DNA from 2 places in the Fusibacter sp. JL298sf-3 genome. Region 1 is predicted to be linked to the other one. Evidence: riboswitches for the same ligand, from Rfam matches in the RefSeq annotation. Region 1 holds a riboswitch; the other holds the start of a gene.
What was found. A riboswitch is a leader RNA that binds a small molecule or an ion and turns the genes downstream of it on or off. The one in region 1 is predicted to bind FMN.

Region 1 (4,376 bases):
TCGCTTCTACAACTTCTATAAACATCTTCGACCTCCTATAAGATACCAGCTGCACTAAGCATCGCCTCAGTTAACGCCACACTGGATTTCACTTGTCCGTCGTACTCAACATTGACGCTGTGTCCACACTTTAGTCGACTCAACGTCGTCGCCGCATACGTATGGGGAATAATAGACACTACAACTTGTCGTGGCGACCTATCTGCAACAGTTAAGCTCACCCCGTCTATAGCAATAGACCCCATGGGTACCGTGTTCTGATAGGTTCTAGCTGTTCCCCTGAACACAAGTCGAACCGCATTGCCCTCTCGACGGATGCTTGCAACGGTTAACACCTCGTCGACATGTCCTGAAACGAGATGTCCGTCTAATCGTGTCCCCACTGCCAGTGCCTGCTCTAAATTAACTCTGTCTCCGGCCTTTAAACGACTCAGCTTGCTCTTTCTTAACGTCTCCGGCATCACATCGGCTTTAAAACCGCCTTTAACTTGTTCCGTCACAGTTAAACAGGCGCCACTGGTGCAGACGCTATCGCCGATGGCCACATCCATTGTCGAAGAAATGGTCAGCGTGCAAGCACCTCGACGTTTGAGAACATTTTTAACACACCCAACATCACCAATCAGTCCTGTAAACATGTCACCTCCTCAATATGCCCCTGTACGATAACATCTCCGGCAAGCTGTAACACTTCGCATGATGCAAGCGGCAGCGCGTGCGCCACTTGCGCTACAGTTTCACCGGCGATAGGTGAAACGCCCGCACCTAACAAAAGTTTCGGCGCAATGTACACCGAAAGATCGTCGACATAGCCCTCTCTAAAAAAGGCCCCGTGCGTTTTACCGCCGCCTTCTACGAGCACTTTTTCCAGTCGCAATTTCACGAGCGCCTTTAAGAGCGTATGAACAGTCAGTGGCTCGAGGACGTGCACTTGTGCCCCTTTGCGTTCCAAAGCCCGACGGTTTTCCACTGGTGCATCAACACTCGTAAAGATGTGAACCGGGCCACCTTTCACCTCAAGCATCAGCGCGTCTTCAGGCGTTTTTGCCGATGGGTCTACCACCACTCGATGAGGTTGTTTCTCTATAGCCCCATATCGAACAGTTAATGCAGGGTTGTCCATAAGCACGGTGCCGACGCCAACAACCACTGCCGATGATTCCGCCCTAAGACCATGTGCATGACGTCTGCTCACTTCATTGGAAATCCAAAAGGCGTCCCCGTTGCACGTCGCCAAATTGCCATCGAGTGTCATGGCGTATTTGGCTCTGACCTTCGGGCGCTTGTACTTAAGCCAATGCAAATACCCGGTATTTAAAGCGCCTGCGATTTTCCCAAGCAAACCGATTTCCACCTCGATGCCACTGTTTCGAAGCGCTTCAACCCCTTTGCCCGACACCACCGGATTGGGATCGCGCATCGCCACATATACTTTTCGTATGCCCGCCTGTATCAAGGCATCGGTGCACGGCGGCGTCTTCCCCGTATGTGCACAGGGCTCTAGGGTTACGTACATCACGGCCCCTTGTACCGATTCTGTCGCCGACGCCAGTGCGCATATTTCCGCGTGCGCCCCGCCGAACTCGGCGTGATACCCCTCGCCAATACACACGCCGTCTTTCACAATGACAGCTCCCACAAGTGGATTGGGCCACACGCTACCGGCGCCTTTTTCAGCCAGCGCCAATGCTTTTGACATCCATTTTTCTTTCATTTGCCACCTCCTAAAAAAACTCTAGAAGTCTTCAGAGCGCTTAATCTTGTGGAAATAGTATGATGCAACTGCAGTTGTCAACAACATTTGATGCGTTTTCAGCGCATCAAACGGCCTTCTCGCGTTGAACACCCGCAAAAAGGCTTTGAGCTCGCCCCTTGTTGTCCAAATAAAAAAGCCCCCTATTGGGAGCTTCGTGATTTTTTTGCCAAAGTTTTCGGCACCTGCATCTGCTTTAAGTGGTCTAGCGATAACGACTATAAACTCAAACGCTACCGCACAACAACAGTTTAAACCGCTAAAACAACTTTTGCCTATCGGCTCAAATCTCACTGTTTAAAAAACCCCTGATTTCACTTGAAAATCAGGGGTTAATGCACTTAAAAAGACGCTGTTTTCTCTTCTCCCATCCAGACTTTACTGTCGGTCTTGGAATTGCACCAAGTCAGCTGCTTGAGCAGCTCGTGGACTTTAACCACCGGTCGGGAATTTCACCCTGCCCTGAAGAACTATTAAGTTTTAATCAATCTACCATATTGAGAAAAAAATGTCAAGGTGTTTTTTTAGCTGTTTTTTACACCGATTTTTTTAAGAATCGGGACAATTTCATTGAGTCGATGTGCCATTTTAACACCGGCATTTTCAAGTGCAATCGTCTTTGATTCCGCCGTTCCAGTACCACCGGAAACAATTGCCCCTGCGTGTCCCATCGTCTTGCCCTTCGGCGCAGATTTTCCGCTAATAAAACCGACGACGGGCTTTTGCATATGTCGTTGTATCCAAGCTGCAGCACGTTCTTCGCTCTCGCCGCCAATTTCACCAATCAGTATAACGGCGTCTGTGTGCAGATCTTTTTCAAAGGCCTCTAAAACCTCAACAAAGTCCACCCCTTTAATCGGATCGCCGCCAATGCCCACAACAGTCGACTGCCCAAAGCCATTTTCAGTGAGAACAGCAACCGCTTCATAGGTTAAAGTCCCTGAACGCGAAACGATGCCGATGTTCCCGCGTCTGTGGATCGCACCGGGCATAATGCCTATCAATTGTTCTTCCGGCACAATAATCCCCGGACAGTTGGGGCCGATTAACCGCACGCCTTTGCTGCGCGCGTATTTTTCCGCGACGAGCACATCGTGAACCGGCACGTGCTCTGTAATGCAAACAATTTGGCGAATGCCACCGTCAACAGCTTCTAAAATCGCCTCTTTTACAAAGGCAGGGGGGACAAAGATAATAGACGTATTGGCACCGGTCTTTTTAACCGCTTCTGAAACCAAGTTGAAAACAGGCACACCGTGCACTTCTCGACCGCCTTTTCCAGGGGTCACGCCCCCTGCGATGTTCGTCCCGTAGTCGAGCATGGCCTTTGTGTGCAGCTGTGCCGCGCGTCCGGTAATTCCCTGTACGATAATTTTATCCATCCTATTGACAAATACGCTCATGATGCCCTCCTCGCTTGACCAAGTCCACAATGCAATCGACACCGGCGTCTAGTGTCGCCGCCGGATAAACGGCTTTAGAAGAACGGCTCAGCAGTTCCATCCCCTCAGCCTTGTTGCGCCCTTCCAGTCGAACGACTATGGGAATCCCGATTGCCATTTCTTCCTGCGCTTCAACCAATGCCGATGCAATGGTATCGCACTGCATAATCCCACCAAATATATTGACAAACAAGCCTTCCACAGAAGGGTCTTTGAGGATTAACGCAATTGAAGCCTTGACCATTTCACTGGTGGCGCTGCCGCCGACATCTAAAAAATTGGCCGTGCGACCGCCGGCGAGTTCCAGCGTATCCATCGTCGCCATCGCCAGCCCGGCGCCGTTGACGAGACAGCCGATATTGCCTCCGAGTTTCACATACGATACGCCCAGCGCCTCTGCTTCACGTTCACTGGAATCGTGATGGACGTCTGGAGTGACGTAGGTATTTTGCCTATATCGCGCGTTGTCATCTATAGAAAGTTTTACATCGAGAACGCGTAGGTTACCCTCTTTGGTCAATACCAAAGGATTGATTTCCAGCAGAGTTGCATCGTGGCTTAAAAAGGCATCGAGCAAAGCGGTGAGCAGTTTAGTCACTTTAAATCGATACGCGTCTGACAGCTGAAAGGCGTTGAGCACCGCTTGGACGTGGTAACTCTGAATCCCCAAATGGGTGTCGATTTCACAGCGATGTCGATCGTTTTCAGACACGCTTTCGACTTCTACGCCGCCACGCCCTGAAAAGACCAGAGCGATACTTTTAGAAGCCCTATCCAACATAAAGCTCAAATAAAATTCTCGTTCGATTGTGCAAGCTTTTTCCAAATACAAAGCGCCCACGTACGCGCCGGCATCAGCTGTCTGGTGGGTTGCCAAACGCGTTCCCAAAAGTGCCTTTGCGAACGTTTCGATTTCCAAAGGATCGCGCAGAAGCTTAATGCCTCCTGCTTTTCCTCTACCTCCTGCGCGAATTTGCGCCTTAACAGCAACCAAATCACCGTGAAAATGCTCAAGTGCCCTCGACACCTCTTCCGGTTTTGTGACGACAACCCCTTTTTCAAATTGCAGGCCATAGCCCTTTAACAGTTCTTTTGCTTGGTATTCCAGTAAATCCATAGTGCCCTCCTCGCATAAAAAAAACAAGCTACGCGCTTGTCATCTCTCAGAGAAAGGTGTGAAG
Region 2 (4,376 bases), 240 kb from region 1:
TCGCCAGTCCAGCACCCATAAGTCCCATCTCCGGAAAACCGAAGAGGCCTTTCACCAAAACAAATCCCAACACCACGTTTAGAACGTTCATCAGTCCAGTGATAAACAGCGGCGTCTTGGCGTCGCCCTTTCCCTGTAGGGCCCCTGAGAGCACAATGACAACGCCCAAGAATGGGAAACCGATGCCCACGACTTTCAGCAGCGCTTTGCTCGTATCAAAGAGCGCCCCTTCTGCACCGAATATCCCGAGCCAAGGGTCGGGAGACAGCCACATACTGCCGACAATGACTAAGGAGAGCAGCACAATTGACCCCACCGTCTGCAACATGGCTTTCTTAACCCGTTCATCGTTTTCAACCCCCACAGCCTGAGCCACGACGACCTGCACGCCTATGGCAATCCCTTTGTAAAGCGCCCATACGAGCCCCCGCACTCGCAGACAGAGCCCCATGGCGCCAATGGCGATGCCGCCGATGTGCCCAATGAGTCCCATTGAGATAATCCCCACGAGCATCTCCAGTATATTGGCCATTAGTATCGGCGTAATCATCTTAAAAATATCTTGTCTTACCGTCATTTTCGAGACCATTTCTCACCTCGATACCTTATTATTTCGTAACCCTTAATAGTTTATCAAATGTTTAACGAAAGGGGAATCTTTTTTTTTAAAAAAAGGGGACGGTTCTTTTGTGCCGTTTTGGCGCGACACATGCACCTAACCTCAGTAAAGGAGCGGCTTTCACCAATTTGAGCCCCGCGCCCTTTCTGCTCCTACACCGACGGCATCGATGAACACCTCTCCGGAGACAACCCCCTATCGCCGAGCACCTGAAACACCAAAAAGGGGCGCGTTTACAACCGTTTAACTGCCGCCCCTCGCATCTCAATATGTAAAATTTTAGTGGATTCTGGCACAAAAGAACCGTCCCCAAAAGCATGTTAAAAAACGCCAGTCGACATCCCATCGACTGGCGTTACCTTTAAAAACACTTGTATTACTTCTGCAAAATCGGCGATATGCGCTTGTAGAGCAACAGCGTTATGCCCGCCGTCGCCACCGCCTTGAGCAAGTTAAACGGCACCACGCCGTAGAGAATCAAACTTTTAATACTCACAATGTTAGGGTTGACAACTGTCCCCGCTTTAATAATCACATCGATCGGCATCACATTGGAGTAAAACGGAATAATGATAAAATAGTTGGTCAACGCCCCGACAATCGGCATTGCCACAACACCGGCAATCAGTCCCAAAATTGCCGATTTTCTCGACTTGTCTCTACGATAAATCAAAGTGGCGGGAATAATCAAAGCACTCGCCACCAAAAAGTTGGAGAGCTCGCCGACACCAGCCGTGTCCGTTTGAAGCAAGTGGAGCAAGTTTTTCACCGCCGTGACGAGGACACCGGCTAAAGGCCCCATGGCAAAACCACCGATAAGCGCCGGCATATCGCTGACGTCAAACTTTAAAAAGCTCGGAAAAATCGGAATGGGAAAGTGAACAAACATCAAGCCGTAAGCCAAAACACTCAGCATGGCAATTTTGGTCATTTGACCGACACTCAATACGCGTTTTTCATGTGCAATCATCTCTAAAACCTCCTAATTATTTAAACATTAAAGATGGCTTTAGGCTTCTTCACAGGGGGCGAACCCCGACAAAAAACCCCTAAAGCATGCACTTCAGGGGCTGATAATCATCAAAAAACATAAATCGCTTCTCTCATCCAGACTATAACTGTCGGCTCCGGAATCTAACCGGATCAACCTTTCGGTTCGCGGGCTCTACCGCCGGTGGGGACTTACACCCCGCCCTGAAGACTCATTTATACTCTTATATTAGCACATTTTTTTCGTTTGTCAATAGTCTTACGACCGCGCCACCACAACCTTCTTCGGTTTGATGACCTTCGTCTGCCAACGCCCCGTCATATAGATGCCCAGGCCGATTAAACAGATAATTAAATTGCTGAAAATCATGGCGTACCAAATGCTAGACGGCCCAAAACTCGCTTGGCGACTGAAAAACATCACCATTGGAATCCGAAGGCCCCAAAGTCTCCCCATCATAATCAGCATTGCCGAAAACGTGTGTCCGGAACCTTGGAAAACGCCGATTAAAATCTGAAAATAGCCCATCAGCGGCACCGTCAAAAACAAAATCTTCAAATATTCTGTGCCACTGGCGATAATCTCTGGGTTTTTAGAGAACCCCTTCACAATCGTATCGGTAAACGGGTACAGCACCAGCCCGCCGATGAGCAACATCACCGTCGACAGCAACACACTTTCGCGCACAGCCTTCTTTGCCCGAGGCACATTCTCAGCGCCGAGATTTTGACCGACCACCGTGGCCAGTGCACTGCCGATACCCATAGCAGGCATCATAATCAGAGAACTGATGCGGTTACCGATAGCAAAAGCCGTCAGCGTCACCTTGCCCAAATCCACCAAGAACACATTGAGCACCGTAAAGCCGAAAGCCGTCGTCGCCTGCCCTGCAGAAGACGGCAGACCAATCCTGACAATCTCCCCCATAACGGGCCAATTGGGTTTCAAATCTTTAAATTCCAGCATCAAACTCTGCTTCTCATCAAAAGATTTTAAAATGCCGTAGAGGGCAAAAACGCCGGTAGACAGAATCGTCGCCATGGCCGCCCCTTCAATACCGAGGTCGAGGACAAAGATAAAAATCGGATCGAGGACCATGTTTACCGCTACGGAGGCACCGCCAATTTTAAGTGGCGACACCGTATCCCCTTGCCCTTGTTTAATCGCATTAAACGCGTTCATCAAAAACGTCGCCGGCAAGCCCAGAAACATAATTTTGAGATACGCGACGCCGCTGTCGAGAAGCGTACCTGTCGCCCCCATTAAGCGCACGACATGCGGCGCCGAAAAAAAGCCAATGACGCCAAAAACGCCGGCAATGAGCATCAACAACGTAATCACCTGTCCCGCCGTCTTCTTCGCCTTGTCGTGTCGATGGGCCCCGATGTACTGAGCAATCAGCGCCGAGCTCGCCACGCTCATGCCGATGCCGAAAGCCATGGTCAAAAAAATCAGCGGCCAGACGAACTGCACCCCCGCTACGGCGTCATCGCCTATCTTGCTGACAAAGTAAGTATCCGTGATGTTGTATATGGTGTGAATAAAGTTGTTTAACATAATCGGCAGCGACAGGGTGAAAATCACTTTTCGCATATCGCCCTTTAAAATCAGCTCTCTCTTCTGTGTGTAATCCATGCGCCACTCCCCAAAAACTAAAAATTCAATAATTTTAACAATACATAATGAATTATACCACAATTTATTTCGAAGCACAAACGTTTCGTGCCTCTAATTAATATTTTTTTAAATCTTTTTAACTGCCTTTGCAATTGAAATACAATCCAGTATAATGAACTTAACACGACCTAAGGAGGTTCGCCATGATCGTTTCAAACATGAAAGACACCAAAAAAATAATTGTGGACAATCCACAAGTCAAAAACGCCGCCATGCAAGTGCTGGTCTCCCCTCAAGAGGGTTGGGACGGGTACGTCATGCGCGCTATGGAACTCACAAAAGACGGCTACACGCCTAAACATCAGCACGATTGGCCGCATATCAACTACGTCATTGAAGGCGAGGGATCCGTCTTAATAGACGACACCGTTCACCCACTCACTGCCGGCAGCTACGCCTATGTGCCTTCAAACGCTCTGCACCAATACAGAAATACCGGCGATGCGACGTTTAAATTCCTCTGCATCGTACCGGAAGAAGGACACAAATAAGCACTGTCATCACAGAATTAAGGGAGGCTGTTACATGAGTACAATCAAACACATCTTGCAAGAGATGTCAAACGAAAACATCGACGCATATATCATCCCGTCCAGCGATCCACACGCCAGCGAATACCTGCCGGCGCACTACAAGACCAGACAGTGGGCATCCGGCTTTACAGGCTCTGCCGGCACACTGGTAGTCACCAAAGACAAGCAAGGCCTTTGGACAGATGGCCGCTACTATATACAAGCTGCACAAGAACTCAGCGGCACGGGCATCGACCTCTTTAAAGCGGCGGAGCCCGATGTGCCAAGCTACAAAGAGTGGCTCGCACAGACATTGCCCGCAGGCGCCACAATCGGCTTCAACGGCTTTCAAATGATGACTCAGGAAGTGCTCGGCATGCTGGAATGCTTTAAAGCCAAAGACGTCACACTGAACTACACCGCCAACATCATTGACAAACTCTGGCTAGACCGCCCGTACATCCCATGCGAAAAAGTCTACCTGCACGACGTCGCCTACGCCGGTGAAGACACCGCTTCTAAAATCGGCCGCGTGCGCGAGGCCATGAAAAGCGCCGGCGCCACTTGCCATTTGATT

Region 2: linked by a shared signal. The riboswitch ahead of ACR6HW_RS08475 (ECF transporter S component) and the one ahead of ACR6HW_RS07330 (hypothetical protein) in region 1 are both predicted to bind FMN.

Annotation. Positions count from the first base shown of each region.
Region 1 covers NZ_CM132608.1:1,510,822-1,515,197, forward strand. Annotated here, with positions in the region: gene ribB (3,4-dihydroxy-2-butanone-4-phosphate synthase) at 1-25, opposite strand, end outside; gene ACR6HW_RS07320 (riboflavin synthase) at 36-638, opposite strand; gene ribD (bifunctional diaminohydroxyphosphoribosylaminopyrimidine deaminase/5-amino-6-(5-phosphoribosylamino)uracil reductase RibD) at 623-1,714, opposite strand; gene ACR6HW_RS07330 (hypothetical protein) at 1,736-2,047, opposite strand; FMN riboswitch at 2,109-2,227, opposite strand; gene sucD (succinate--CoA ligase subunit alpha) at 2,278-3,156, opposite strand; gene sucC (ADP-forming succinate--CoA ligase subunit beta) at 3,137-4,312, opposite strand.
Region 2 covers NZ_CM132608.1:1,750,157-1,754,532, forward strand. Annotated here, with positions in the region: gene ACR6HW_RS08470 (MATE family efflux transporter) at 1-577, opposite strand, end outside; gene ACR6HW_RS08475 (ECF transporter S component) at 996-1,589, opposite strand; FMN riboswitch at 1,709-1,825, opposite strand; gene ACR6HW_RS08480 (MATE family efflux transporter) at 1,869-3,245, opposite strand; gene ACR6HW_RS08485 (cupin domain-containing protein) at 3,431-3,778, shown strand; gene ACR6HW_RS08490 (aminopeptidase P family protein) at 3,813-4,376, shown strand, end outside.